Regions from separate parts of the Klebsiella sp. WP3-W18-ESBL-02 genome, predicted to be linked through region 3. Evidence: predicted binding sites of a transcription regulator. Region 3 holds the regulator's gene; each other region holds the start of a gene.
What was found. The regulator PurR, encoded in region 3, represses purine synthesis genes. The targets are predictions, from matches to a motif close to CANGCAAACGTTTGCNTG.

Region 1 (7,646 bases), 2.4 Mb from region 3:
CCATTGAACAGCGCGATGAAGCGCGCGCGATAGCGCTGATCTCGGCGCATATTCAGGATGCTTACCAGGGCGCCAGCACCATAACCCTGCGACGCTTGCAGGGGGTGCGGGTCAAGCAGATTCTGTAACCGGGGCTAGCCGTTGTTTTTATCGGTCGCGGGCAAAATCGGCGGTTTCCCCATCGCCGCCCGCTTCCGGTTCATCTCATCCAGAATCAGCCGGTAGGCGATGAAGTACTTGTAGATATTGCTCACGTAGGTCACCGTCTCGGCGCCAATTTTCTCGGCAGCCAGATTTTCCACGTTGCCAAACCAGACGTTGGGGTCAAAACCGCGTTTTGCTGTCTCCTGGCGCAAACGCGCAATGCGTGCGGGCCCGGCGTTGTACGCGGCAAAAGAAAACAACGCCTTATCCAGCTGCGTCATCGGCTCGTCGCCGTAGTAGTGGTCAATCATCCAGCGCATATACTTCACCCCGGCATGAATGTTCGGGTCCAGCTGTTTAATGTCGCCCACCTTCAACGCTTTACCGGTGCCAGGCATCACCTGCATCACGCCAATCGCGCCGACATGACTGCGCACCGACTGATTAAGTCGTGACTCCTGGTAACCCTGCGCGGCCATTAGCAGCCAATCAACGTCATAGCGGTCGCCGTACTTGCGGAAAATCTCCACCATCGTCAAAAACTTGCGCCGTTCTTTTTCCGCGGCGGCGTTTTTAACGTATTTCGCGTTCTTCAGATAGCGCAGCAGCAGGGTATTTCCCAGCGTACTGCCCTGGCGGTTATCTTTGATAAAGCCGTTGAGCGCCGCCAACAGCTGCGGCTCATCCTGGCGCACAGCCCAGGCAATACTGCCGTTTTCGCGCAGGACGATATCTTCATGAACCTGAATTTTAGGGAAAACCTGTTTCCAGAACAGCGCCTTGTGACGATCGACGATGATAAGCGGGATCAGCCCGGCACTCAGCATTTCCAGCAGATCTTCATCTTCCAGCGCTTCGGGCGCGGGCTGGATAATGACCGGCGGCCGGGAGGCTGAAGCAAAGCGCGCGTTAAGCGCGACCAGGCTCTCATAGTAGCTCGACGATCGGCGGACAAAGACCGTCTTGCCGGAGAGATCGTCAATATTCTTTACCGTGGGGGAGGCGGGGCCGGAGATTAACAGTTCCTGGATATTGTTGTAGATAGGGTCGGTGAAGGCGACCGCCTGCTGGCGCGAGGGGGTTATCGTCAGGTTCGCGGCGGCAATATCGCCCTTGCCGGCGTTAAGCGCGGAAAGAAGATTATCACGAGTGACCGGCACAAAAATGATACGCACCTTGAGATGGCGCTGTTGCAGCTTTTTCTCTTTGGCGAGCCGGGCGTTCAGCGCTTTTTCAAATTCGGCGAAAATATCGTGTGTGGCGCCGCGCTGCTGACCTTTATCAATAAAAAAGAAGGTCTTACTGTAGGTGGTGAGGACCCGAATAACGCGCCTGTCGAGCATGCCCGGCAGGTCGCCGCGCCAGGGTTGCATAACGCTGTCGATGTTAATTTCCAGCGCATCGGTTTTTTCTTCCGCCTGTGCGACGGCGCAGATAAGCAGCAGCGCGCTGAAGCTGGCCGTAATCAGGCGATAAAAAGGCATGGCGTTCATGAGGCGACGCTCCGCAGGGGGATCTTTCTATTTTAGCTGAGCGGCGTCAAAAGCCCTTTCCGGGATAGGGCTTTTTCATTGGTTCGGGCAATAAAAAGCCCCGACGCATCGGGGCTTCATTATCAGTAGAGGGCGACCGGCCATTCCGGCGGTGCCTGGCTCATCACTTCCACCATCACATCTTTAATATTGTTGAAGATAGTGGCGATATCCACGAGGGTGATGCCCAGTAATCCGGTCGCAAACCAGCAGGCGGCGGCTACCCCTAGCAGACCGCTGATGACGGCGAGCCCGGCATAGTCAGATTTACGAAATTGAATTTTCAGCGTACTGGCGAGAAACATCAGTACCGCGCTGGTCAACGGCCAGCGTAACAACGCAACGCCTGCGGTAATCGAAACCATGAGACCTTATCCTCAGAGATAAACAACAAGCTGCCCTGACAGCACTTATTGATTGAGGCGCGAGGCGCTCAGGCTATCTAAAGGCATTCACAAATCGAATGAAACAGTGTTTTTGTTTCATATCAATGTGTGAACTATATCACGTTTGTTGTTTTATTCACCAGAGGTAAACGCAGGATTTTTGTCAACGCCGCGGCCCCGTGAGCCGCGGCAGAGCAATACTATGCGGAGATATGGTGGCGATAATCCGTCGGCGTGCGGTCGAACTCACGGCGGAATACCCGAGAGAACGTCTGCTGTGAGACATAGCCCAGATCCATGGCAATATCGAAGATGGGGCGCTGGGTGGTGCGCAGCGCTTCTGCCGCCAGCAGCAGGCGTCGCTGGCGAATATACTCCCCTAGCGTCTGATGCATCACGGTGCGGAACATCCGTTGCAGATACCACTTCGAATAGCCGGATTTTCTGGCCACGATGTCGATATTAAGCGGTTGATCGATATGTTCATCTATCCATTCAATGAGCGTATGAATAATATCCCGATGTGACATAAGGCTCTCCCCGTTGTCTATTTTCGCGTCGATTTTTTGTCTGTCGGTGAGTATAATTCCTCAAGTTAACTTGAGGTAAAGCGTATTATGGAAAAAAAATCGACCCGCATAAAATCTCTGCTAACGCCCGGTGAGGTAGCGAAACGAACTGGTGTTGCGGTCTCTGCACTGCATTTTTATGAGAGTAAAGGGCTGATTCATAGCACGCGCAACAGCGGCAACCAGCGCCGTTATAAGCGCGATGTGCTGCGCTATGTGGCGATCATTAAAATCGCGCAACGCCTCGGTATTCCGCTGGCGACCATCGGCGATTCCTTTAGCGTGCTGCCGGAAAACCACACGTTAGGGCCGCGTGACTGGAAGCACCTCACCACCCAATGGCGGGAAGAGCTGGATAAGCGTATTCATGCCATGGAGGCCCTGCGCGACCAGCTCGATGGCTGCATTGGCTGCGGCTGTATGTCGTTGCGCGATTGTCCACTGCGTAACCCGGGCGATAAACTCGGTCAGGAAGGTACCGGCGCACGTTTGCTGGAAGACGAATAACGCTTATCGATTAGCGACATCTTTGCCACAGAATTGTTGCCGGATTGCGCATAAACGATAACGTTTGCGCATGGGTTGGCCAATTCTTCATCGGCAATCGTTAATTTTCATAAACCAGGGCAAACTTCTGTTGAAAAAGAGGGCATAAAAGCCAGATAATCGTTTGCCTTGAATTTCCGGCCGCATCTTGTGCCGAAAATGACCAGGCTCACCTCATATCGCACCCGCGAAGATGAGGTATTCCGATTCTCGTTTTGTCTGCGCGGAGTTAATCGTTTGCTTTTTTTGTGGCTCCCCTTTGCCGCAATGTAGCACATGGAGATGACGCTTAGCTGGCAGTGGATGTTCCACCACGCAGACGCACGAATGATAAAAACTCTCAGGGGATGTTTTCTATGTCTACGCCTTCAGCGCGTACCGGCGGTTCATTAGACGCCTGGTTTAAAATTTCTGCTCGTGGTAGCTCCGTTCGTCAGGAGATTGTCGCCGGTCTGACGACCTTCCTGGCGATGGTTTACTCGGTGATCGTCGTGCCGGGTATGCTGGGCAAAGCGGGCTTTCCGCCCGCGGCCGTCTTTGTGGCGACCTGCCTGGTAGCCGGTGTCGGCTCTATCGTGATGGGGCTGTGGGCGAACCTGCCTTTAGCCATTGGCTGCGCCATTTCACTGACCGCCTTCACCGCCTTCAGCCTGGTGCTGGGCCAGCACATCAGCGTGCCGGTAGCCCTGGGCGCCGTGTTCCTGATGGGCGTGCTGTTTACCATTATCTCAGCTTCCGGTATTCGTAGCTGGATTTTGCGCAATCTGCCGCAGGGCATTGCGCACGGCACGGGCATCGGTATCGGCCTGTTCCTGCTGCTGATCGCTGCTAACGGCGTGGGCATGGTGGTGAAAAACCCACTGGACGGCCTGCCGGTGGCGCTGGGCCAGTTCAACAGCTTCCCGGTGGTGATGACGCTGGTGGGGCTGGCGATGATCATCGGGCTGGAAAAACTCAAGGTCCCGGGCGGCATTCTGCTGACCATTATCGGGGTGTCTATCGTCGGCCTGATTTTCGATCCGAACGTGCACTTCTCTGGCGTCTTCGCTATGCCGTCGCTGAGCGATGACAACGGCAACTCGCTGATCGGCAGCCTGGATATCATGGGCGCGCTGAACCCGGTCGTTCTGCCAAGCGTGCTGGCGCTGGTGATGACGGCGGTATTCGACGCTACCGGCACCATCCGCGCGGTAGCCGGGCAGGCAAACCTGCTGGATAAAGACGGTCAGATCATCAACGGCGGTAAAGCGCTGACTACCGACTCCCTGAGCAGCGTGTTCTCGGCGGTCGTGGGTGCCGCACCGGCGGCGGTGTATATCGAATCTGCTGCGGGTACCGCGGCAGGCGGTAAAACGGGCCTGACGGCCATTACCGTCGGCGTTCTGTTCCTGCTGATTCTGTTCCTGTCCCCGCTGTCCTACCTTGTTCCGGGCTATGCTACGGCACCGGCGCTGATGTACGTTGGCCTGCTGATGCTGAGCAACGTGGCGCGCATCGACTTCAACGACTTCGTTGACGCCATGTCCGGTCTGATCACCGCGGTGATGATTGTGCTGACCTGTAACATCGTTACCGGCATTATGATCGGCTTCGCGACGCTGGTCGTAGGCCGCGTGGTATCCGGCGAATGGCGTAAACTGAATATCGGTACCGTGCTTATCGCCGTCGCGCTGGTGGTTTTCTACGCAGGCGGCTGGGCTATCTAAGTCTATTCTGGTCTCTCAAGAACCCGCCGGCTGGCGGGTTTTTTTTTGTTCACCCCCGTCGAACTACGGGTCTGGACTTTTTTTCTCTTTTCGGCCACTTCTCGTTTCCTTTTGCGTTACTCTGATACGCGTATGATTAGAAGCACGACGCTTCATGCTTTGAATAATAAGACAACGCTGTAAACAGGGAACGCATGGAAATATTCTTTACCATACTTATCATGACCCTCGTGGTTTCGCTCTCCGGGGTGGTTACGCGCGTACTGCCCTTCCAGGTCCCACTTCCTTTAATGCAAATCCTCATCGGTGCGCTACTGGCCTGGCCGACCTTTGGTTTGCACGTTGAATTCGATCCTGAGCTTTTTCTGGTGCTGTTTATCCCGCCGTTGCTGTTTGCCGACGGCTGGAAGACACCGACCCGCGAGTTTATCGAACACGGCAGGGAGATCCTCGGCCTGGCGCTGGCGTTAGTGCTGGTGACGGTGGTCGGGATTGGCTTCCTGATCTACTGGATTGTCCCTGGCATTCCGCTGATTCCGGCGTTTGCGCTGGCGGCGGTGCTGTCGCCAACCGATGCGGTGGCGCTTTCCGGCATCGTGGGCGAAGGGCGTATTCCGAAAAAAATTATGGGCATACTACAGGGCGAGGCGTTGATGAACGACGCTTCTGGCCTGGTGTCGCTGAAGTTTGCCGTGGCGGTCGCGATGGGCACCATGGTCTTTACCGTTGGCGGGGCCACGGTAGAGTTCCTCAAGGTGGCGATCGGCGGTATCCTGGCGGGCTTCGTGGTGAGCTGGCTGTACGGCCGCTCAATGCGCTTTCTCAGCCGCTGGGGCGGCGATGAGCCTGCCACGCAGATTGTCCTGCTGTTCCTGCTGCCGTTTGCTTCTTACCTGATTGCTGAACATATCGGCGTCTCCGGCATTCTGGCGGCGGTCGCCGCCGGGATGACCATCACCCGCTCCGGCGTAATGCGTACCGCACCCCTGGCCATGCGCCTGCGCGCCAACAGTACGTGGTCGATGCTCGAGTTTGTGTTCAACGGCATGGTATTCCTGCTGTTGGGTCTGCAGCTGCCGGACATCCTGCACAGCTCGCTGGTGGCTGCGGAAGCCGACCCGAACGTGGAAACGTGGATGCTGTTTACCGACATTATCCTGATCTACGCGGCGCTGATGTTGGTGCGTTTTGGCTGGTTGTGGACGATGCGTAAGCTCAGCCAGCGCTTCCTGAAAAAGAAACCGTTGGAGTTCGGCTCCTGGACCACGCGCGAACTGCTGATCTCTTCTGTTGCCGGGGTGCGCGGGGCGATTACGCTTGCCGGTGTTCTCTCTATTCCGCTGCTGCTGCCGAGCGGCGACGTGTTCCCGGCGCGCTATGAGCTGATTTTCCTCGCAGCCGGGGTCATTCTGTTTTCGCTGTTTGTCGGCGTCGTGGCGCTGCCGATTCTGCTGCGTCATATCGAATCCACCGATCATGTCCAGCAGCGTAATGAAGAGCGTCTGGCGCGCGCGGCAACGGCCGATGTGGCGATTGTCGCTATTCAGAAAATGGAAGAGCGTCTGGCGGCGGATGCCAACGAGAACATTGATAACCAGCTGCTTACTGAAGTCAGTTCAAGGGTAATTGGTAACCTGCGCCGTCGGGCCGACGGGCGTAATGATGTGGAGACGTCGATGCTGGAAGAACAGCTGGAACGCCGTTTCCGCCTCGCGGCACTGCGCTCGGAGCGCGGGGAGCTGTACCACCTGCGTGCGACAAGGCAGATCAGCAATGAGACGCTACAGAAGCTGCTGCACGATCTCGACCTGCTGGAAGCGCTGTTGATAGAAGACGCGTAATACGGATAAAGCGTGCGTCGTTGTGTTCCCTCTCCCTTAAAAAGGGAGAGGGAACACAACGCGCCTGAACTTCTACTCCGGCACCTTAAACCCCTCACAGCACTTCAGCCACGCCTGGGCGCTGTGAGACAAATAGACACCTTCCCGCCAAATCATTCCCAACTGCCAACGCAAATCGCTCTCCAGCGGCAGCCAGCGCAGGGTTTTCTCATCAAGCCTGCGGCAAATCGGCTCCGGCAGAATCGCCACGCCGACGCCCGCCTGCACCATCGCGGCGAGAAAATCCCACTGACCGCTGCGCACCGCAATACGCGGCTTCACGTTGTGACGGGCAAACAGCTGCATCAGCTGGCGGCTCAGGGCGAAATCTTCGTTGTAGATCAGCAAAGGATGGGCGGCGAGCTGCTGCGGCGACACCGAGGTTTGCTCCAGCCAGTCGCCGGAGCGCGGTACCAGCACGCAAAGTGGGTGGCTGAACAAGAGCCGTGTGGTCAGCGCGCTCTCTTCTTCTACCGGCAGCGCCGTCATGGCCAGGTCCAGTTCGCCGTTCATCACCGCCTGTTGCACGGTTAAGCCGCCGAATTCGGCGATTTTTAGCTCAACGCCGGGGTAGCGCTGACGAAACAGACCAATCGGCCCGGCCATCAGCATGCCGACCATTGGCGGAATGCCGAGACGCAGCACGCCTTTGTTAAGATGATTAATGTCGCTGAGCTCGGCTTCCAACTGGCGAAACTCATCGAGAATCGCCAGCCCGCGCTCGAACACCACTTGTCCGGTATCGGTCATCAGCAGTTTGCGCCCATCGCGAATCAGCAGAGTACAGTTCAGCTCATCTTCCAGATTTTTGAGCATCTTGCTGATCGTCGGTTGCGTGACAAAGAGCTTCTCTGCGGCGCGGGTAAAGCTCTGCTGGCGAACG
Region 2 (7,646 bases), 2.0 Mb from region 3:
ATGCCATTTTTGTTGCGTCTATAAGGGATTAGCCATGCCTGTGGCCGACGCGGAGGAGCAGCTAAGCGGTCTGCGCCTCAATCTGCGTATTGTCTCCGTCGTTATATTCAACTTTGCCAGCTATCTCACCATCGGCCTGCCGTTGGCGGTGCTGCCAGGCTATGTCCATGATGTTATGGGGTTTAGCGCCTTCTGGGCCGGGTTGGTCATTAGCCTGCAATATTTTGCTACGCTGCTCAGCCGCCCCCATGCCGGGCGCTATGCTGACCAGTTGGGGCCGAAAAAAATCGTCGTTTTTGGTTTATGCGGCTGCTTTCTCAGTGGACTGAGCTACCTGCTGGCGGCATTCGGCGGCGGCTGGCCGCTGCTCAGCCTTGTCCTGCTATGCGTGGGGCGCGTCATTTTGGGGATTGGCCAGAGCTTTGCCGGCACCGGATCCACGCTGTGGGGCGTTGGCGTGGTGGGTTCGCCGCACATCGGGCGAGTGATTTCGTGGAACGGCATTGTTACCTACGGTGCAATGGCGATGGGCGCGCCGCTCGGCGTGCTGTGCTACCGCTACATCGGCCTGCATGGGCTGGCGCTGGCGATTATGGCGGTCGCCGCCGTGGCAATTCTGGCGGCGCTGCCCCGTGATGAAGTTAAGGCGAAAAAGGGCAAAGCTATGTCCTTCCGCGCGGTGTTGGGTCGCGTCTGGCCCTACGGCATGGCGCTGGCGCTGGCCTCTGCAGGATTTGGCGTGATCGCGACCTTTATCACGCTGTTCTACGATGCTAAAGGCTGGGACGGCGCTGCCTTTGCGCTTACTTTGTTCAGCTGCGCCTTCGTGGGCACGCGGCTGTTGTTCCCTAACGGCATCAACCGGCTTGGTGGCCTGAACGTGGCGATGATCTGCTTTGCCGTGGAGGTTGCTGGCCTACTGCTGGTTGGTGTTGCGGCGACGCCGCTGATGGCCAAGCTGGGCACTTTCCTTGCCGGGGCGGGCTTCTCGTTGGTGTTTCCCGCGCTGGGCGTGGTGGCGGTCAAGGCGGTGCCGCAGCAGAATCAGGGGTCGGCGTTGGCGACGTATACCGTGTTTATGGATTTATCATTGGGCATTACCGGGCCGCTGGCCGGGCTGATGATGGCGTGGATGGGGGTATCGACAATCTATCTGGCTGCCGCAGGGCTGGTGGCGGTGGCGCTGCTGCTTGGATGGCGGCTAAAAAAACGGCCTCTGGCGTAGGTTCGCAAGAGGCCGCATTGGCATCAGACTGGCTTAGTTGATAACCAGCGTATTGATGATTTTCTCAGCATCGGCCTGCGCCTGCTGCTGGTTGTCCGCCGGCAGCGTAACCTGCAGGGTCAGCAGTTTGTTGTCAATTTTGCCCAGAACAATGGAAGAATAGGCGGTTTGCCCTTTGGCAGAGATGATGCTGTCCAACTGCTGTAGGGTATGACCTTTCAGCTCGATGGATTTGTTGGTCACCACCTGCAGCTGCGGGTCGCGGCTGCGCTGCTGTTCTTCCAGGCGGTTTGCCAGGACCGACAGCTCTTCATTGGCGCTATCACCGATGATAACGATGACCGCTTTTTGGCCGGTGGCGTCAGAGTAAACGTGCATGTTGTTGCTCTGGGTACCCAGCTTACCGCTTTGGTCGGTCATCCCGGCTGGCAGCGTGAAGCTCAGCTTGCCGTCGAGCAGGTTAATCGACTGGCCCGCGGCATCGCTTGCCGCAGCTGAACCCTGGGCTGGGGCGTTGGTATCGCTGTTGTCGCAGGCAGCAAGCCCCATCACCAGCAGGCCAATACCAGCATATTTCACCAATTTGCGCATTGACTTCTTCCTTTCGATAAATAGCCATGAACGGCTCTTGCGCCTATCTTAACACAACCCGTCAGATGAACCCTTAACCTGGCTGCATTGCCGACAAATCAGATTTATCTGCCAGCTTTTTCAATAGCATATTCAGCAGTACGCCATACATCGGCAGGAAGAAAACAATGCTGATAAGTACTTTAAAGCTGTAGTCGACGAGGGCGATTTCAACCCAGTGATCGGCCATGAACGGGTCGGTACTGCGCCAGAACGCGATGAAGAAGAAGGCCAGCGTGTCGCTGATGTTGCCGAACAGCGTCGAGGCCGTCGGCGCAAGCCACCATCGGCGGTTCTGGCGCAGGCGATTAAACACGTGAACGTCGAGGATCTGCCCCAGCGCGTAGGCCATAAAGCTCGCGGCGGCAATACGAGCGACGAACAGGTTGAAGTGCGCCAGTGCGCCAAAGCCCTGCCATTCGCCCATGTAGAACAGCGATGAAATGACGTATGAGATCATCAACGCCGGGATCATCACCGCAAACACGATGCGTCGCGCGAGTGGCGCGCCAAAAATGCGCACGGTCAGATCGGTGGCGAGGAAGATAAACGGGAAGCTAAATGCGCCCCAGGTGGTGTGGAAGCCGAAAATGCTGACCGGCAGCTGCACCAGATAGTTACTGGAGGTGATCACCACCAGATGAAATAGCGATAGCCAGACCAGCGCGTGACGGCGCTGTGTCGCGGTAAAGAGAGTCATATTGTACCTTTTTAGCGGTGGGGTGAGGGAACCCAATAATCTGCAAACCTATTGCAGGGCCGGAATGATACTGCTTTCGTGCGTCATTGCAATGGTTGTTTTTCGCGCAATCGTTAACCTGGTTGCTTCATCACGCGGTCAGCGTAAACTAAGCGCGTTTTTTGATGATGACGAGAAGATAATGACCGATTTGTTCTCCAGCCCCGACCACACCCTGGACGCGCAAGGGCTGCGCTGTCCCGAGCCGGTAATGATGGTGCGTAAAACCGTGCGCACGATGCCGGTGGGCGAAACGCTGCTGATTATCGCTGACGATCCCGCCACGACGCGCGATATTCCGGGCTTTTGTCGCTTTATGGAACATGAGCTGATTGCCCAGCAGATCGACGCGCTGCCGTACCGTTATCTGTTACGCAAAAGCCACTAATTACCGCCGTCTCGACAGCTTAACAAGCTTGAGCTGTCTCTCACTTTTCATGTTTACCCTGTAAAGCTGCTAGTAAACTTATTGATGTGAATCGCATAATTTTGCCTCATTCCCCTTTGGGCACATCAATAAAAATGAAAAAATCACTTCTTGCGCTCTTACTCTGCTTGGGTACTTCTGCGGCGATGGCTGAACCCGTCAATATCACGATTCTCGGGACTTCCGATCTCCACGGCACCTTCGTCCCGTGGGATTATTCGACGGATACGGAAAACCTGGCCGGAAGCCTGAGTCAGATTGCCACCCAGGTTCGCCAGGTGCGTAGCCAGCAGCCAAACGTCATCCTGGTCGACGCGGGCGATACCATACAGGGCAATTTTGTTGAAACCTTTAAGAACGACAAAACCAGCCCGATGATCCTCGGCTTTAACGCCATGGACTATGACGTGTGGGTGATGGGCAACCACGAATTCGATTTTGGCCTGAAATCGCTGTCGACTTCGCTCAACCAGTTTAAGGGCACGGCGCTGGCCGGGAATATCCTGTGGGACAGCGGCAAGCCTTACCTTCCTGCTTATAAGATTATTGAACGCCAGGGCGTAAAAATTGGCGTGATCGGCATGGATACGCCGATGACCGCCGAATTTGCCAAAGGCACTGACCGGGTAAAAGGGTTGAACTTTACCGATCCGGTTGATGCGGTAAAACAGGCCATCCAGAAGATTCAGGGCCAGGTAGACGCTATTGTGCTGGTGGCACACATGGGGATTGATAACGAGAACCAGCGGCCGGGCACCGGGGTGGGCGATATTGCGCGCGCTAACCCTGAACTGGCGGCTATCGTCGCCGGACACATGCACGTGAAGGTCGACAAAGAAGTGATTAACGGCGTGATTATCACCGAACCGGATAAATACGGCCGCGCGCTGTCGCGAATCGATCTGCAGTTTGAGCTGCGCGACGGCAAATATGTGCTGATCAACAAAGACAGTTACACCTATAGCATTAAAGGGATGGCATCGGATAAAGCGCTGGAAACGGTATATCAGCCTTATCATAAAATTCTGCGCGCCAACGCTAATCGACCCATTGCCGAACTGAGCGGCCAGGACCTGGTCCCGCCGGATGCGGTGAAGGGGATTCCACAGGTACATATTCAGGATACCGGTATCAGCAAGCTGTATCAGGATGCCAGCCGCCACTTCGCGCCAAAAGCGCAGGTTATCGCACTGCAGATCGATAATGACCAGCCTAAGCTCAACGTTGGAACCATTAAGGCGAAAGATATTGCCTTTAACTATCAGTATGCGGGCGGCGAAATCACCGTGTATCAGTTGACCGGCAAAGAGCTGAAAAAGTACATGGAGTGGTCGGCGGGCTACTTTAACCAAGTGCATGACGGCGACGTCACTTACAGTTTTAATCCGCAGCGACGGGCCTCTAAATATTCCACCAACGATTTCTTTGATGGCGTCACCTACACTATCGATCTGCGCCAGCCCGCCGGGCAGCGCATTCGCGATCTGAAAATGGCCGATGGCACGCCGGTAACGGACAGCACGCCGATTCGTCTTGGTATGAACAGCTATCGCATGGGCCACCTGACGCAAAAGGGCGGCGCGCTGGAAGGGATGCAGTTCCCGGTATTGTCGGACAGCAAAGCTGAGTATGGCGAAGAGGCGGGGACTATCCGCAATTTAACGATTCGCTATCTGAGCGAAGTGAAGCACGGTAAATATCAGGGACAAACGGTGCAGCGCTGGAAGCTGGCAGGGCTAGAAGGCTACGATCGTGAACGTAAAATTGTCGAAAATCTGCTGAATGAAGGCAAAATCAGCGTGCCGACCAGCGATGATGGCCGCTATAGCAACGTCGCGTCGCTGAATGTGAAAACGCTGCTGTTTAGCGACCCGCAGGCGAAGAAGCAAAAACAGGCAGCGTTACAGGCTGAGCTCGCAGCTGCTACCTCGCCGTCGGCGAAAAAGCGGGTGAGCGATCGGCTGGTGATGCTTGAGGCGATCAACGAATAAGCGTGCAGTGCACCATCCGCGCTCTGTGCCGAACTGCCTGATGGCGCTATGCTTATCAGGCCTACAGGGTAGGTAACCCGTAGGCCGGGTAAGGCGTAGCCGCCACCCGGCAGACAGGACTGCGCGGTTATTTCCTTCGCAGTAGCCGCAGCGCGTTCAGCGTCACCAGTACCGTTGCGCCGGTATCGGCCAGCACCGCCAGCCATAATCCGGTCATACCGAGCAGGGTGGTGACCAGGAATATGCCCTTCAGCCCCAGCGCAATGGCGATGTTCTGCCGTACGTTGGCATGGGTCGCGCGCGCCAGACGGATCATTTGCACCAGCCCGGTCAGGCGGTTGTGGGTCAGCGCCGCGTCGGCGGTTTCCAGCGCGACGTCGGTACCGCTGCCCATCGCAATCCCCATTGCCGCTGCTTTCATTGCCGGAGCGTCGTTGATGCCGTCGCCAACCATGGCCAGCGGCCCTTGTGCGTTCAACGCAGTGACCTCTTTGACCTTGTCGGCAGGCAGCAGATTCGCGCGGTACGTCATCCCCAGCTCGTCGGCAATCGCCTTCGCGGCCCGTGGGTTATCGCCGGTGAGGATGATACCCTGAATCCCCAGTTCACGCAGGCCGTCCACTGCCTGCCGCGCTTCCTGACGTACCGTATCGCGCAGCGCCAGAATGCCCAACAGCGTCTCGTCGCGGGTGACCAACACCACGGTATTACCTTCATTTTCCAGCTGCTGAATCTGCGCCTGCTGCGCATCTGCCGGGATTTTTCCTGCTGCGCAAATCACGATGGACTGGCCATCGACCTCCGCTTCAATCCCTGAACCGACCAGCGTACGCTGCGCTTTGGCCTGTGGGATAGCCAACTGACGCTGCTGCGCTTCGCGAACAATCGCCTGCGCCAGCGGATGCGTGGATCCTTGCTCAACGGAGGCCGCCAGCGCCAACAGCGCATCTTCAGCCAGTTCGGCGGCAGGGATAATACGGGTGACCTGCGGTTTCCCGAGGGTCAGGGTACCGGTTTTATCAAACGCCATCTGGCGAATCAGGCCGAGCTGCTCGAGCGCCGCGCCGCCTTTTATCAACGCGCCTTGACGCGCTGCAGTGGCGAGGCCAGAGGTTATTGCTGCAGGTGTAGAAATGACCAGCGCGCACGGGCAGCCAATCAACAGCAGAGTCAGCCCTTTGTAAATCCATTCTTCCCATGACGCGGCAAACAGCAGCGGCGGCACCAGCGTGACCAGCAGCGCAACCGCCATAATGGCCGGGGTGTAGATACGGCTGAAGCGGTCGATAAAGCGCTCGATAGGCGCGCGGCGCTCTTCGGCCTCTTCAATCAGGCGCAGGATGCGGTCAATGGCGCTATCGCCCGGCTTCGAGATGACGCTCAGCTGCACCAGACGGTCAGCGCTGGTCGCGCCTGCCGGTACGCTTTCTCCGGCGCTACGCTCAACGGGAATCGACTCGCCGGTTAAAGCACTTTCATCAAAGCTGGCGAAAGGCGTTAACAATTTACCGTCGGCAGGCAGACGGCCGCCGGCAGCGACTTCAATCACGTCTCCCGGCTGCAGGTCCTTTTGGGCTACGGTTTCACGCTGGCCGTCGCGCACGCGCACGGCGGTATCTGGCTTCAGCGCCATCAGTGCGCTTACGCCCTGACGCGCGCGGTTTGCCGCCCAGCCCTCTAGCCGTTCCCCGATTAAAAACAGCAACAGCACCATGGCTGCTTCGGCCGTTGCGCCGATAAACAGCGCGCCGAGGGCTGCGACGCTCATCAGCGTTTCAATGGCAAACCAGCTACCGCTCTTGATTAAGCGCAGCGCCTGGCGGGCGATAGGGTACAGGCCGACCAGCGTAGTGGCGATAAACGCAAGGTTGCCGAACGGATGATTAAACTGTTCCAGCCCCCAGCTGATCGCCATCATGACGATCAGCACTATCAGCGGCAGGTTTTCTTTCCAGCGGGAGTCCGCGGCGTTGGCCTGAGGGGTATCTTCGCCACGCAGCGTGTAGCCAGCGGCGCTGACCGCCTTTTCCACCTGTGTGCGTACGTCTTCATCGGCTTCAACCAGCAGTTTTTCGGTGGCAAAGACCACCTTCGCTTTTTTCACGCCGGCCACCTGGGCGGCTGCCGTCTCTACTTTACGGGCGCAGGCGGCGCAGTCCATACCGTTGACGACCCAGCTGTAGCGGGCGTCGAGCACGGCGTCGGCCGGCGCTACTGTGCTCGCGCACTGGCTGTCGCAGCAGCAATCATCCTGCGGTACGAGCGCGGGCTTGAATGAGGTGAACTGAGGGGGCTTCTTGCCCTGTGTCTCTGGAGTCGACATGGTATCCTCCGGTTAATGATCGTTGATTCATTAAGCGCAGCATACACTCTGGAGTCGACTCCAGAGTCAAGCAGGAAATTACAGATACAGCGCGCGAACGATAAAGAAATGTCCGGCAAAGTAGCAGGCGGCATAAATTGCGGTATCGGCGCGGAAGCGGCGGCGATACTGGCTGAACAGCCACACAATGTTACCAATAAGCAGCAGCGAGGCGCCGAGGAAACCGGACATCGCGGTGTCCGTTGGCCGCAGGAACCACTGTTCACCCGCTACCCACACCATCACCAGCGTCATGCCGATAAAGGCCAGTA
Region 3 (7,646 bases):
CGTTGAACCGTTTGAGGGAGCGAACCTCGAGCCGGAGGCGCTGGCGTTTAACGGGATCGATCCGAATAACCCGCTGCGTGGCGCGGTCAGCGAATACGATGCGTTGCACGCCATCTTCAAAATGGTACGCAAGGGTATTAAAGATAGCGACTGTAACCGCGCGATTATGGTGGCCCACAACGCGACGTTCGATCATAGCTTTATGATGGCTGCCGCCGAGCGTGCATCGCTGAAACGCAACCCTTTCCATCCATTCGTGACCTTCGACACCGCCGCGCTGAGCGGGCTGGCGTTGGGACAGACGGTTTTATCGAAAGCCTGCGCTGCGGCAGGTATGAATTTCGACAGCAGCCAGGCCCACTCTGCCCTGTACGATACCGAGCAGACCGCCATTCTGTTCTGCGAGATCGTCAACCGCTGGAAACGTCTGGGCGGCTGGCCGCTGCCCGTCGTTGCGGAATAACGCAAAAAAAAGCGACCTGACGGTCGCTTTTTTATTTCTGCATAGCACTCCCCGATGCCGCGCAACGCGCCATCGGGATTGAAGATTTATTCCGCTTTTGGCTCTTCCGCTTTATACTTCGCCGCGGTTTCTTTGATCAGCGGCTGCAGTTCGCCACGCTGATACATTTCAATGATGATATCGCAGCCGCCAACCAGCTCGCCGTCAACCCACAGCTGCGGGAAGGTCGGCCAGTTTGCATATTTTGGCAGTTCGGCACGGATGTCCGGATTCTGCAGGATATCAACATAAGCAAAGCGTTCGCCGCAGGCAGACAGCGCCTGAACGGCCTGCGCAGAGAAACCGCAGCTTGGCAGCTTCGGGGAGCCTTTCATGTACAGCAGGATCGGGTTCTCAGCGATCTGGCGCTGAATTTTTTCAATTGTTTCGCTCATTGTCTTGCTTCCTCAAACTTCTTTTTACGGCAGTAGTCCACCATTGTAACGTTTTGCGGCCTGAACAGAAAATAACATTTTATTCACGCCTTATTATTTTATCCTCTGCGCATTGAAGTTGCCTTATAAATATGTGTTTATCGGCAGCTGGATGAAAAACCTGCTCATTTTTTAGCTCAAGCTGTATCAAATGATGTTTTTTTTTGCACTTGCTAACGAAACAGCGTTTTGGGATGAAAAACACTATTAACATTTCGTGTTTTTATGGATTAGAATCGTTGGGTTTTGTAAACCATACCCAGGCAAGGATATTTAGCCTGCATACTCAGAGGGTTGTTCAGTGGCGCAGATAAAAAAATGGTCGATCACGCTCTGTGCATTGTTGTTTACATCGTTATCGTTCACGCCGTTGGCGCATGCAACAGGGCATGCCAAAACACCGACGGCGCAAAAATCACTTCCCGTTAAGGGCAGTGAACGCAAGAAAAAGAATACGGTCAGCAAATCAACCAGCAAGAAAAAAACCAGCACCGTCGCGAAGAACAAAACCGCACCCGCGGTCAGCAAAGCGAAAAAGGCCGCTACCCCTTCACGTAAAACGGTCGCCAGCAAAACCCGCAAAGCCAGCGCGGTAAAAACCGCCAGCGTCGTGACAACCTGCAAGGCGACCCGCAAAGGGCATAAAAAAACCTGTACCACCAGCAAAGTAGAAAGTCAGCCCACCACCATCGCCCAGGCGCATAAAGTTCGCGTGCAGAAAGCGCAAAAAACCGCCATGAACAAACTGATGGGCCAGTTGGGTAAACCCTACCGCTGGGGCGGCAACTCGCCGCGTACCGGTTTCGATTGCAGCGGTCTGGTTTACTATGCTTATAAAGATCTGGTGAATATCCGTATTCCACGTACCGCTAACGAAATGTACCACCTGCGCGATGCCCGCCCGGTTGACCGCAGCGAGCTGGAAAGCGGTGATTTAGTCTTCTTCCGGACCCAGGGTCGCGGCACTGCCGATCACGTCGGCGTGTATGTTGGTAACGGTAAATTTATCCAGTCGCCTCGCACCGGTCAGGACATCCGCATTACCTCGCTGAGCGAAGACTACTGGGTACGCCACTATGTCGGCGCCCGTCGCGTGGTAACCCCGAAGACGATTCGTTAATTACTTACCCCGTTTGTTAATAAACGGGGTAAGCTTATCTTTTATCTCACCTTTTAATTTGCTACTCTATCCCCACTCAATACAAGGTTATTGAGAGTAAAAATAATAAAAGGAGAGTAGCAATGTCGTTCGAATTACCTGCATTACCGTATGCCAAAGACGCCCTGGTTCCGCATATTTCTGTGGAAACGCTTGAGTATCATTATGGTAAACACCACCAGACTTACGTCACCAACCTGAACAACCTGATCAAAGGCACCGCCTTTGAGGGTAAAACGCTCGAAGAGATCGTACGCACCTCTGAAGGCGGCGTGTTCAATAACGCGGCTCAGGTCTGGAACCACACCTTCTACTGGAACTGCCTGGCGCCGAACGCCGGTGGCGAACCGACCGGTGCCGTTGCAGAAGCGATTAACAAATCCTTCGGCAGCTTCGCCGACTTCAAAGCCCAGTTTACCGATGCCGCAGTGAAAAACTTCGGCGCAGGCTGGACCTGGCTTGTGAAGAAAGCTGACGGTTCTCTGGCCATCGTATCCACGTCTAACGCCGGCACCCCGCTGACCACCGACGCGAAGCCGCTGTTGACCGTCGACGTGTGGGAACATGCTTACTATATTGACTACCGCAACGCCCGCCCTAACTACCTGGAGCACTTCTGGGCTCTGGTGAACTGGGCGTTCGTGGCTGAAAATCTGGCTGCGTAAGCACAAAAAACCCGGCGTTGCCATGCTTCGCCGGGTGATATGCCATCGCGCAGAAGGCTTGCCTTCTGCGTTTTTTTTACTCGCTGACCAGCGCCTGCGCACCACGGCGACGGCCGCTGAAGAACACGACCGCCAGCGCCAGCGCAGCAACGATCGCCCCCATCACCGGTACAAAGCTGTAGCCCAGCCCGCCCGATATAACCGCACCGCCGGCCACGGCCCCCAGCGCATTACCGAGGTTAAACGCGCCAATATTCACCGACGACGAAAGCCCCGGCGCTTCGTGTGCTACCCGCATCACGCGCATCTGTAGCGGCGGCACCACGGCAAACGTTGCCGCGCCCCACACCACCATGCTAAACGCCGCCCCCACCTGGCTCTGCGCCAGCCAGGGAATGGCCAGCATAATGGCCATCAGCAGCAGCAAGAAACCTTTGAGCGTACCGCTAACCGAGCGGTCAGCAAATTTGCCGCCAAGGAAGTTGCCAATAGAGAAGCCAACGCCAATCAATACCAGCATCAACGTAATAAATCCCGGCGTGGCGTGCGTCAGGGTCCGCAATACCGGCGAAATGTAGGTATAAAGCGTAAACATCGCACCAGCGCCGAGCACGGTGGTCAGTAAGGCAGAAAGTACCTGTGGGCGCACCAGTACCGCCAGCTCACGCTTAACGTCCGGTTTTTCCCCTGCCCCACCCTTCGGCAGCGACAGCCACAGCCCCGCCATGGCGACAATCCCAAGGCCAGCGGTCGCCAGGAACGACATGCGCCAGCCAATGGTTTCACCCAGCCAGGTCGCCGCCGGAACGCCGCCGATATTGGCAATTGTCAGGCCCATAAACATGGTCGCTACCGCGCTCGCCTGCTTATGCTTCGGCACAACGCTCGCGGCAACCACCGACCCCAGACCAAAGAACGCGCCGTGGTTGAGGCTGGTAATAATGCGCGACAGCATCAGCGTGGTGTAGTCAGGCGAGATAGCCGACAGCACGTTACCAAGGGTAAAAATCGCCATCAGGAAAATCAGCGCATTGCGCCGCGCGCGATGAGACAACAGCAGCGTCATCAGCGGGGCCCCGACCATCACGCCCACGGCGTAGGCGCTGATCAACATTCCAGCGGCGGGAATAGAGACGTCAACGCCCTTCGCAATGACCGGCAGCAGCCCCATGGGCGAAAATTCGGTGGTCCCTATGCCAAAGGCGCCAATCGCCAGGGCAAGCAGGGGATAATTGACTTTCATGCAAAAACTCCGGTTGGCCGCGCACAGCTGGCGGCATGACAACATAGGGCAAAAGCATGACATCAATCACAGAAAATCAGAAGTGTACAAAACAGCAAAAGATTATTGCTAATTTGATAACAATTGACGGGAGGGAGCGAACTCCCTCACCGGAGGAATTAATGCAATACGGCGGTCAGTGCAGCGGCAACAATGAGCGCAAGCGTAATAATGGTAGTGGTGAGCGACAGCTTAAGTTCGGTACTCATCAATTTTTCTCCTTTTTATTGCCACAGTGAAACTGAGCTTACTCATTTTTGCACAGATAATCGTAAAAATCTTCACAGATTTAGCAGGATGTTGTTTTTTGCTCTTCCACTTTGCGTCGGGATACGTCAAAATTCGACGCTTATTTATAAGCGTACCGGCCATTGACCCCCTCCTGTCGTCCTGTATCGTTTTCCCGGCGAATCGCAATTCACAAAATTGCGTCAGGGTGTGTGAAGGCAAACGTTTTCCTTTCGATTTTTTCAGGGGCAGGCCAGGGTCTGGAGTGAGATGGAATGGCAACAATTAAAGATGTAGCGAAGCGCGCAAACGTTTCCACTACAACCGTATCACATGTAATTAACAAAACGCGTTTTGTCGCCGAAGAGACGCGTGAAGCGGTCTGGGCGGCGATTAAAGAACTGCACTACTCGCCGAGCGCCGTTGCCCGCAGCCTGAAGGTCAACCACACCAAATCCATTGGTTTGCTGGCCACCAGCAGTGAAGCAGCCTATTTTGCCGAAATTATTGAGGCCGTAGAGAAAAACTGCTTCCAGAAAGGGTATACCCTGATCCTCGGCAACGCGTGGAACAATCTTGAGAAGCAGCGCGCGTACCTGTCAATGATGGCGCAAAAGCGCGTCGACGGTCTGCTGGTCATGTGCTCAGAATACCCGGAGTCACTGCTCTCCATGCTGGAAGAGTATCGTCACATTCCAATGGTGGTGATGGACTGGGGCGAAGCCAAAGCCGATTTTACCGACTCGGTTATCGATAACGCCTTCGAAGGCGGTTATATGGCGGGCCGCTATCTGATCGAACGCGGCCATCGCGATATCGGCGTGATCCCGGGCCCGCTGGAGCGCAATACCGGCGCAGGCCGTCTGGCAGGCTTTATGAAAGCGATGGAAGAAGCGCAGATTAACGTACCGGCAAACTGGATTGTTCAGGGCGACTTTGAACCAGAATCCGGCTACCGGGCGATGCAGCAGATTCTGTCCCAGCACCCGCGCCCAACCGCCATCTTCTGCGGCGGCGATATTATGGCCATGGGCGCACTGTGTGCCGCCGATGAAATGGGGCTGCGCGTGCCGCAGGATATTTCGCTGATCGGGTATGATAACGTGCGTAACTCACGTTTCTTCACCCCCGCGCTGACCACTATCCATCAGCCGAAGGACTCGCTTGGCGAAACGGCCTTTAACATGCTGATGGATCGCATCGTCAGCAAGCGCGAAGAGTCACAGTCAATTGAGGTGCACCCGCGCCTGATTGAGCGTCGTTCTGTGGCCGACGGTCCATATCGCGACTACCGCCGTTAATCGCGTTCTGCGAGCGCCCTATACGGGCGTTCGCAGCCACTCCTCGTTCAGCGTCTCACTATCCCCCAGATACTCCAGCAGCCAGCTTAATGCCGGTGACGCTTCACTTTGCTGCCACGTGAGGCAACAGGCGGCATCCGGGAACGGGTTCTCCAGCGTCAGTGCGACCCACTCTCCGCTCTCCAGCCATGGCTGAGCCAGATGCCCCGGCACCATCGCCGCACATAAGCCGGCGGAAATACAGGTTTCTGACGACGCCCAATCCGGCACCACCACGCGTTTTTGGTTATCCAGCAGCCAGGTCGTACGCTTAGGCAGCGAACGTGAGGTATCCTCGCGCACCAGTGACGGCCAGTTGCGCAGTACATCATCGCTGAGCGGCCCATCCAGACGCGCCAGCGGATGTGCGCTGGACACCACGCAGTGCCAGTTGAGCATTCCCATATCCCTAAAAGCAAAGCGCCCCCCGACCGGAATCGCCTGCGTGGCGCCAATCGCCAGCTCGACGCGGCCGTCCGCCAGCGCATCCCATACGCCGTTAAAGACTTCCTGGTAAACAATCAGCTCAACGTCGCTAAAGTGACGGTAAAAATCGACGATCAGCTGGCGCGTACGCTGTGGCTTAACAATATTATCAACGGCAATCGCCAACTGGCCACGCCAGCCGTTGGCAATCTGCTGGCACTGCTGGCGGGTGATCTGCATTTTTTTGATAACAGACCGCCCTTCTTTCAGGAACCATGCCCCGGCAGGCGTTAATTCCACGTCGCGATGACGGCGTTCAAACAGCGGTACAGCCAGCCACTCTTCCAGCTGTCGTACCGTATAGCTTACCGCAGAAGGCACACGATGCAGTTCCTGCGCGGCGGCGCTAAAGCTACCGTTACGCGCTACCGCATCAACGACTTCAAGAGAATATTCAGACCACATTTTCTGCCTGCAAAAAATTTGAATCCATGGCTCAAATATTAGCGTTTCACAACCCTGAATGCACTCTCTACACTCGGCGGCAAGGTTAATATCAGATAATAAAGGGCAATTTATGCAACCTGGGAAAGGATTTTTAGTCTGGCTCGCGGGGCTGAGCGTGCTGGGTTTTCTGGCCACCGACATGTACCTGCCTGCTTTTGCTGCCATTCAGCAAGACCTGCAAACGCCGGCCTCGGCGGTCAGCGCCAGCCTGAGTTTGTTCCTGGCCGGCTTCGCCGTCGCGCAGCTGCTGTGGGGGCCGCTGTCTGACCGCTATGGCCGCAAACCCATTCTGCTGGCGGGCTTAACCATTTTCGCCGTGGGCTGTCTGGGGATGCTGTGGGTCCGTGACGGCACTACCCTGCTGGTGCTGCGCTTTGTGCAGGCGGTCGGTGTATGCGCCGCAGCCGTTACCTGGCAGGCAATGGTCACCGACTACTATCCGGCCCAGCGTACTAACCGCATTTTCGCAACCATCATGCCGCTCGTCGGGCTGTCACCCGCGCTGGCACCGCTGCTTGGCAGCTGGCTCCTGGTCCACTTTGACTGGCAGGCCATCTTTGCGACGCTGTTTATTATCACGCTGGTGCTGATGCTGCCGGCTTTTCGTCTCAAGCCCGCGCACAAAAAGCACGCCGTCAACGGAGAAAAGCTGACGTTTATGCGCCTGCTGCGCAGTAAAGACTATCGCGGTAACGTACTTATCTACGCCGCCTGCTCCGCCAGCTTCTTTGCCTGGTTGACCGGCTCGCCGTTTATCCTGCACGAAATGGGCTATAGCCCGACCGTCATTGGCCTGAGCTATGTGCCGCAGACAATCGCGTTCCTGATTGGTGGCTACGGTTGTCGCGCCGCACTGCAAAAATGGCAGGGTTCACAGCTGCTGCCATGGCTGCTTGTCGGGTTCGCACTGAGCGTCGTGGGAACCTGGGCCGTCGGCCTGGCCCGGGATGTGTCGCTGAGCGCACTGCTGATTCCGTTCTGCGTGATGGCCACCGCTAACGGCGCTATCTATCCGATCGTCGTGGCACAGGCGCTGAAGCCGTTCCCACAGGCCACCGGTCGCGCGGCGGCGTTGCAAAATACGCTTCAGCTCGGTCTGTGCT
Region 4 (7,646 bases), 790 kb from region 3:
GGTACGCTATACCGAGCGCGTGCGCGTGCAGGGGGAAGAGCTGGCGGAAAGCGCGCATACGGCATCATTCGCCGCGATTGAAGCGGCGCGCGGCGAAACATCGCTCACCTATTTTGAATACGGCACGCTGTCTGCGCTGTGGCTGTTCAAGCAGCAACAGGTTGATGTGGCCATTCTGGAAGTCGGCCTGGGCGGGCGACTGGATGCGACTAACATCGTCGATGCTAACGTTGCCGTAGTGACCAGCATTGCGCTGGACCACACCGACTGGCTGGGACCGGACCGTGAAAGCATCGGCCGTGAGAAAGCGGGGGTGTTCCGCGGTGGGCGGCCGGCGGTCGTCGGCGAGCCGGAGATGCCGCAGACGATTGCTGACGTGGCGCGCGAAAAGGGTGCATTGCTGCTGCAGCGTGACGTGGACTGGCGCTATAGCGTAGAGGCGGAAAGCTGGACCTTTAGCGACGCACAGGGCGAACTGCGCAATCTGCCGCTGCCTAACGTGCCGCAGCCGAATGCCGCCACCGCGCTGGCTGCGCTGCGCGCCAGCGGGCTTGCGGTGAGCGAGCAGGCGATTCGTGAAGGCATCGCCAGCGCGATCCTGCCGGGGCGTTTTCAGACTATCCAGTACGCGCCGCGGGTGATTCTCGACGTTGCGCATAACCCGCATGCCGCAGGCTACCTTGCCGGGCGTCTCAAATCCCTGCCGAAAACCGGGCGAGTGCTGGCGGTTATTGGTATGCTGCATGATAAGGACATTGCCGGCACGCTGGCGTGTCTGGAAAGCGTGGTCGACAGCTGGTACTGTGCGCCGCTGGAAGGGCCGCGCGGCGCGACGGCGGAACAGCTGCGCGCGCATTTGCGCGCGGGTGCCGTGTATGGCAGCGTGGCGCAGGCGTGGCATGCGGCGATGGCCGATGCCATGCCGGAAGATACGGTGCTGGTGTGTGGTTCGTTCCACACGGTAGCGCACGTGATGGAAGTATTGGACGCGGGGAGAGCCGGTGGCAAGTAAGTTTCAAAACCGTCTTGTCGGGACGATAGTGTTGGTCGCGCTGGGGGGCATTGTGCTGCCAGGGCTGCTTGACGGGCAAAAAAAGCATTATCAGGATGAATTTGCGGCCATTCCGCTGGTGCCTAAGCCCGGCGATCGCGATGAGCCGGATATGCTGCCGACGGCAACGCAGGCGCTGCCTGCTCAGCCGCCGGAAGGCGCCGCGGAAGAGGTACGCGCGGGCGATGCGGCGGCACCGTCGCTTGATTCCAGCCGTCTGGCGGTGAACGGTAACGGCGATCTCGAGCAGATCCCGCCGGCCGCCGAACTGCCGAAACCGAAGCCGGTCGAAAAACCGAAGCCGAAACCGCAGCCGGTAACGGAACAGGTGGCTGTTACCGCGCCGCCGAAAGCGGCACCTGAAGAGAAGGCTGCGCCGGTGGGCAAGGCTTACGTGGTGCAGCTTGGCGCGTTGAAGAACGCCGATAAGGTGAACGAAATTGTGGCCAGCCTGCGCGGCGCAGGTTATCACGCCTATACGTCGCCTTCGACGCCAGTTCAGGGTAAAATTACCCGCATTCTGGTTGGCCCGGACGCCTCGAAAGATAAGCTGAAAGGTTCGCTCGGTGAGCTGAAGCAGCTGTCGGGGCTGAGTGGGGTGGTGATGGGGTATACGCCGAACTAAGACGTGGGGCTTTTTCCCTCACTCTCTCTCCTTTGGGAGAAGGGACCTTAGGGCATCGTTGGTAGGTTTCGCACCCATTTTCTCTCTCGCCCCTTTGGGGAGAGGGTCGGGGTGAGGGGCCGGACAACGCCGAAAACGACCAGAAAAACGATGGCGTTGAATGTTTTTTCAGCGCCATTTTTTATTTATGCCTGGGAAGGAAATCCCTACGCAAACGTTTTCTTTTTCTGTTAGAATGCGCCCGAACTGGATGACAGGGCGTAGAATCGTGGGACATATATGGTCTGGATTGATTACGCCATTATCGCGGTACTGGGCTTTTCTTGCCTGGTGAGTCTTATCCGTGGCTTCGTTCGCGAAGCGCTATCGTTGGTGACGTGGGGCTGTGCATTTTACGTAGCCAGCCATTACTACAACGATCTGTCTATCTGGTTTACGGGCTTTGAAGACGAACGGGTTCGAAATGGGATTGCTATTGCGGCGCTGTTTATCGCGACGCTCATCGTCGGCGCTATCGTCAACTACGTGATAGGCCAACTGGTGGAGAAGACCGGTTTATCGGGTACCGACAGGGTATTGGGGATCTGCTTCGGCGCGCTGCGCGGGGTGCTGATTATTGCCGCTATCCTGTTCTTCCTCGACACCTTTACCGGCATGGCAAAGAGCGAAGACTGGCAGCAGTCGCAGTTTATTCCCTATTTTTCACCGGTTATCAGATGGTTTTTTGAATACCTTCAAAGCTCGTCAAGTTTCTTGCCCAAAGTATAAGCTTTGGGTCGTTGCTGAACGAGGAAAAGACGTATGTGCGGTATTGTCGGTATCGCCGGTGTTATGCCGGTAAACCAGTCGATTTATGATGCGCTAACGGTGCTGCAGCACCGTGGACAGGATGCCGCTGGCATCATCACCATTGATGCCAACAACTGCTTCCGCCTGCGTAAGGCGAACGGTCTGGTGAGCGATGTCTTTGAAGCCCGCCACATGCAGCGTATGCAGGGCAATATGGGTATTGGCCACGTGCGTTACCCAACGGCGGGCAGCTCCAGCGCCTCTGAGGCTCAGCCTTTCTACGTGAACTCGCCGTACGGTATTACGCTGGCGCACAACGGTAATCTGACCAATGCGCACGAGTTACGTCAGAAGCTGTTTGAAGAAAAACGCCGTCACATCAACACCACCTCCGATTCTGAAATCCTGCTCAATATCTTTGCCAGCGAGCTGGATAACTTCCGCCATTATCCGCTGGAAGCTGATAACATTTTCGCCGCTATCGCCGCGACGAACCGCCAGATCCGCGGCGCCTACGCCTGCGTGGCGATGATTATCGGCCACGGCATGGTTGCCTTCCGCGACCCGAACGGCATCCGTCCGCTGGTGCTGGGCAAACGCGATGTGGGCGATGGCCGTACCGAGTATATGGTGGCCTCCGAAAGCGTGGCGCTGGATACACTCGGCTTTGAATTCCTGCGCGACGTTGCGCCAGGGGAAGCGATTTACATCACCGAGAAGGGGCAGCTGTTTACCCGCCAGTGCGCCGACAACCCGGTCAGCAACCCGTGCCTGTTCGAATACGTTTACTTCGCGCGTCCGGATTCCTTCATCGACAAAATCTCCGTCTACAGCGCCCGCGTGAATATGGGCACCAAGCTTGGCGAGAAGATTGCGCGCGAGTGGGAAGATCTGGATATTGACGTCGTGATCCCTATTCCGGAAACGTCCTGCGACATCGCGCTGGAAATTGCTCGTATCCTGGGCAAACCGTACCGTCAGGGCTTCGTGAAGAATCGCTACGTTGGCCGTACCTTTATCATGCCGGGGCAGCAACTGCGTCGTAAGTCCGTGCGCCGCAAGCTGAACGCCAACCGCGCTGAGTTCCGTGATAAGAACGTGCTGCTGGTTGATGACTCTATCGTGCGTGGCACCACGTCCGAGCAGATTATCGAGATGGCGCGTGAAGCCGGTGCGAAGAAGGTCTATCTGGCCTCTGCGGCGCCGGAAATTCGTTTCCCGAACGTCTACGGTATTGATATGCCGACGGCCAATGAGCTGATCGCCCACGGGCGTGAAGTGGACGAAATTCGCCAGATCATCGGCGCGGACGGCCTTATTTTCCAGGATCTGAACGATCTTATCGACGCGGTACGCGCAGAGAACCCGGATATCCAGCAGTTCGAATGCTCGGTGTTCAACGGTGTCTATGTGACCAAAGACGTTGACCAGACCTATCTCGACTTCCTCGATTCACTGCGCAACGACGATGCGAAAGCCGTCCAGCTGCAGAATGAAGTTGAGAATTTAGAGATGCATAACGAAGGGTAAATCAGGACATGCCGGATGGCGACGCATCGCGTCTTATCCGGCCTACAGTCCACCATCGTTGTAGGCCGGATAAGGCATAGCCGCCGTCCGGCTTTTTTTATGGTTATGCCTCGTCGACCCAAATCCGCATTTCGCCCTCGCCACGGTTGGCCCAGCTAAACCACGGAATAAAGGTCAGCATCTGCTTCTCAACCGCCGTCTGACGATTATCAAAGCTGTACAGCGGCTTATTCTCCTGAGCCGTCAACACGCGTAGCCCTTCCGCCTGTAGCAGCACTTTGCCTTTCAGCACGCCGACGCCCTGAATCTCGCGAAAGGTCGCCGTTTTCGGCAGCGACAGGTTGTGCAACTCCGCGCCGTTATCCGCTTCTTCCAGGCAGTAAACCAACGGCCCGCGCTGAATCGCCACTTTACCGGCAGCGTGACGCACCCGCGAGTTAGCATAGACGCGGCGGATGGTCATCGGCAGATGCAGCGTTACCACGTCGCCTTCCTGCCATTGACGATGCAGATGCAGATAGCCTTTGATGATGTCACCCTGCGCGGCGTTTCCGTTCACCCGCACCTGCGGCGCTTCACACCATTCCGGCAGGCGTAGCGCGAGCGTATGCTCGACCGCCTGCGGTTGGCTGAAGCGAATCGTGACCTGCTCATCCCACGGGTAGTTGCCCTCTATTTTCAGCGCCAGCGCCCGGCCATTAACCGTAAACTGTGCTTCGCTTCCGGCATAGAAGTTGATAAACAGCGCGTCCTGGCGCGGGGTAAAGAGGTAGTGGCCGATAGCGACGAGCGTGCGGGCGATATTCGGCGGGCAGCAGGCGCAGCCGAACCAGCGCTGGCGTACCGGCTTAATGTGGTCGTAAATATGGTTGTGTGGAATGCTCTTCGGGTGAGTCTCTAACGGGTTCACGTAGAAAAAGTGTTTGCCGTCCAGCGCCATGCCGCCAAGCACCGTATTGTAAAACGCGCGCTCCATGACCTCGGCGTAGTGGGCGTCTCCCTCCATCTCCAGCATGCGTCGGGCGAACATCATCAGACCGATGGAGGCGCAGCTCTCGCCGTAGGCGGTGTCGTTTGGCAGATCGTAGTCGCTGGTGAAGGCTTCGCCGATGCCCTGTGAACCGATACCGCCGGTGATGTACATCCGACGTTGTACCATATTGTTCCAGATGCGCAGACAGGTCTGGCGCTTTTCTTCATCATGAGTCAGGCGGGCGAGGTGCGCCAGGCCGGTCATCAGGTATACCGAGCGTACCGCGTGGCCGACCGCTTCGTTCTGCTCTGCGAGCGGTTTGTGCGCGTGGGTGTAGGCTTTATCCTTCACCATCCATGCCTCGCCCCAGTTGTCCCAGTGCCAGGTGCCGCCACGCTTTTCAAACTCAATATCGTAGTAGTACGGCTGCTGGCCGCGTTCTTCGAGGAAAAAGCGCGCCAGCGCCTGGTAACGAGGCTCCCGGGTGACTTCATACAAACGCATCAACGCCAGCTCGATTTCAGGATGCCCGGGATAGCCGCGCAGCTGGCCATCGTTCGGGCCAAAAACGGTATCAATATGATCGGCAAAACGGCAGGCTATCTCCAGCAGGCGGCGCTTACCGGTGGCGTTGAAGAACGCCACCGCCGCTTCGAACAGGTGCCCTGCACAGTACATTTCGTGGCATTCGGCCACGTTGGTCCAGCGTAGCCCCGGTTCTTTCACGGTATACCAGGTGTTGAGATAGCCGTCTTCGCACTGCGCCTGTGCCAGCAGTTCAATCACGGCATCGGCGGTTTGCTCAAGTTCGCTATCCGGCTTCTGGCTCAGCGACCAGGCGACGGCCTCCAGCCATTTGGTGACGTCACTATCCTGGAACACCATCCCGTAAAATTCGCCGGGCTCCAGCCCGGCGGCAATGCGATAGTTAGCCAGCGCGTGGCTGGGTTCGGCTTCGGGAATGTTATCGTTCAGCGCTTCCCACTGGTAAGGGATCACCACGTCGCGAATCAACCGCTGGTATTCGCCCAGAAACGGGTCGGTGATGGTAATACGGTTCAGATCGGCTTCAATCACATCAGACTGCATCATGTTTACCTCAGGAAATGTGTGAATGTCTTTGGCGAAGGTCGGTAGAAATACGTTGCATCATTGTGCCGTTAAGTCGGCACTTCAGCAGGCACAGCGCCAGCGCGAGGTGGAACAGCGCCGGTACGATGCTTTGCAGCAGGGTGATACCCTGAATGGACGCTGCGGTCTGGTTTTCCAGCCCTGGCTGGTAGGCCACCATGATCAGGATCAGACTGATGATGCCGCCGGAAGAGGCCCAGGAGAGCTTGATGAAAAAGAGGTTAAAGGCGAAGTTCATCCCTGATGAACGCACGCCGGTTTTCCATTCGCCGTAGTCGTCGGCGAAGGCCATAATCGAGAAGTGCAGCGGCAGGGTGAAGCCTTGAATGACGCTATTTACGGCTATGCAAACCAGCCATAGCGTCTGATAGTGCTGCCCCGCAGGGAGGAAGTACATGCCCACGCCAAAAGCGACCAGAACAAGGTTCGTCCAGTAGTAGAGGCGCACCATATCCATGCGGCGGGAGAGCGGGTTGACGATCACCGCGCCGGCAATCCCGGAAAGCGTCAGAATGCCGAAGAAGAGCGACATGTAGCCGGCGCCACCCTGGAGCACGTAGGAAATAAAGTACATATAGCCGCCGCCGCGGATGCACAGAATGTTCACCAGCAGGAACGACATCACCAGCATCATCAGTAACTGATCGTTTTTGCGCAGTCCTTTCAGGTGTTCGCGCAGGGTGAAATTGCCTGCTAGCGACAGCGGCACCCGCTCTTTTACCCAGAAGAAGCACAGCAGGAACATGATCATGCCTATCGTGCACAGCACGGTGACGCCGTACTGGTAGCCCTTGGCCAGGTTACCGTTACCGAAAAACTCAACCATCCACGGCAGGCCAACAGAGACGAGAAAACCGGCTACGCCGCTGAGCACAAAGCGCCAGGACTGGCAGGACATCACCTGATCGTGGCGATTGGTGATCGCGTTAATCAGCGCACAGTAAGGGACGTTGTTCGCGGTATAGCCAATCGATATCAGAAAGTAGGTACCGAAAGCCCAGGCTATTTTCGCGTTAGGCCCCATATCCGGTACGGTAAATGTCAGGATACCAATGACGGCGAGCGGTACCGCCGTCCACAGCTGCCAGGGGCGAAAACGCCCCCAGCGGCTGCGCGTGCGGTCGGCGATCACGCCCATTACCGGGTCGGAAACGGCGTCGAAAATACGCAGGACAAAAAACATCGCACCAACGATGGCCGGACTGAGGCCAAAGATATCGGTGTAGAAAAAAAGGAGAAATCCGCTGATTAAATCCGAGATGCAATGCCCGCCGGCATCGCCTAATCCATAGCCTATCTTTTCGCGGGTAGACAGCGTCTCTCCCGCATCAACGTTCTGTACATCGGTATTCAGGTTATCAGCAACGGTCATAACCAATCCTCGATCAGGGTGATGATTCAAAAAGTCATTACGGCGTATCTCTGACGAATTTTTAGTAAATAACTAACGGCGATGAGGATAGGGCTTGAGCGCGTTTTTCGTATACAACGTGATTTTTAAAGAGTGAAATTGATCTTATTTTTACTATAAATTAATTATAAATGGT

Region 1: H7R56_RS22755 (NCS2 family permease) is a predicted target of PurR. The motif match lies at 3,291-3,308, and genes of this name have one in related genera.
Region 2: tusA (sulfurtransferase TusA) is a predicted target of PurR. The motif match lies at 2,659-2,676, and genes of this name have one in related genera.
Region 4: cvpA (colicin V production protein) is a predicted target of PurR. The motif match lies at 1,884-1,901, and genes of this name have one in related genera.

Annotation. Positions count from the first base shown of each region.
Region 1 is NZ_AP021972.1:4,736,469-4,744,114, reverse strand. Features, by position in the region: gene H7R56_RS22780 (GntR family transcriptional regulator) at 1-128, shown strand, start outside; gene H7R56_RS22775 (MltF family protein) at 135-1,628, opposite strand; gene H7R56_RS22770 (YjcB family protein) at 1,760-2,041, opposite strand; gene soxS (superoxide response transcriptional regulator SoxS) at 2,263-2,592, opposite strand; gene soxR (redox-sensitive transcriptional activator SoxR) at 2,680-3,138, shown strand; gene H7R56_RS22755 (NCS2 family permease) at 3,534-4,883, shown strand; gene H7R56_RS22750 (Na+/H+ antiporter) at 5,078-6,724, shown strand; gene H7R56_RS22745 (LysR family transcriptional regulator) at 6,797-7,646, opposite strand, start outside.
Region 2 is NZ_AP021972.1:362,879-370,524, forward strand. Features, by position in the region: gene H7R56_RS01755 (MFS transporter) at 35-1,225, shown strand; gene H7R56_RS01760 (DcrB family lipoprotein) at 1,259-1,816, opposite strand; gene H7R56_RS01765 (7-cyano-7-deazaguanine/7-aminomethyl-7-deazaguanine transporter) at 1,890-2,555, opposite strand; gene tusA (sulfurtransferase TusA) at 2,737-2,982, shown strand; gene H7R56_RS01775 (bifunctional metallophosphatase/5'-nucleotidase) at 3,117-5,012, shown strand; gene zntA (Zn(II)/Cd(II)/Pb(II) translocating P-type ATPase ZntA) at 5,140-7,335, opposite strand; gene H7R56_RS01785 (lysoplasmalogenase) at 7,414-7,646, opposite strand, start outside.
Region 3 is NZ_AP021972.1:2,353,107-2,360,752, reverse strand. Features, by position in the region: gene rnt (ribonuclease T) at 1-463, shown strand, start outside; gene grxD (monothiol glutaredoxin 4) at 550-897, opposite strand; gene H7R56_RS11155 (C40 family peptidase) at 1,238-2,056, shown strand; gene sodB (superoxide dismutase [Fe]) at 2,179-2,760, shown strand; gene H7R56_RS11145 (MFS transporter) at 2,837-4,003, opposite strand; gene H7R56_RS11140 (cytochrome bd-I oxidase subunit CydH) at 4,162-4,251, opposite strand; gene purR (HTH-type transcriptional repressor PurR) at 4,546-5,571, shown strand; gene punR (DNA-binding transcriptional activator PunR) at 5,590-6,501, opposite strand; gene punC (purine nucleoside transporter PunC) at 6,614-7,646, shown strand, end outside.
Region 4 is NZ_AP021972.1:1,565,197-1,572,842, forward strand. Features, by position in the region: gene folC (bifunctional tetrahydrofolate synthase/dihydrofolate synthase) at 1-1,012, shown strand, start outside; gene dedD (cell division protein DedD) at 1,002-1,676, shown strand; gene cvpA (colicin V production protein) at 1,956-2,444, shown strand; gene purF (amidophosphoribosyltransferase) at 2,478-3,995, shown strand; gene H7R56_RS07490 (glycoside hydrolase family 127 protein) at 4,099-6,060, opposite strand; gene H7R56_RS07495 (MFS transporter) at 6,068-7,471, opposite strand.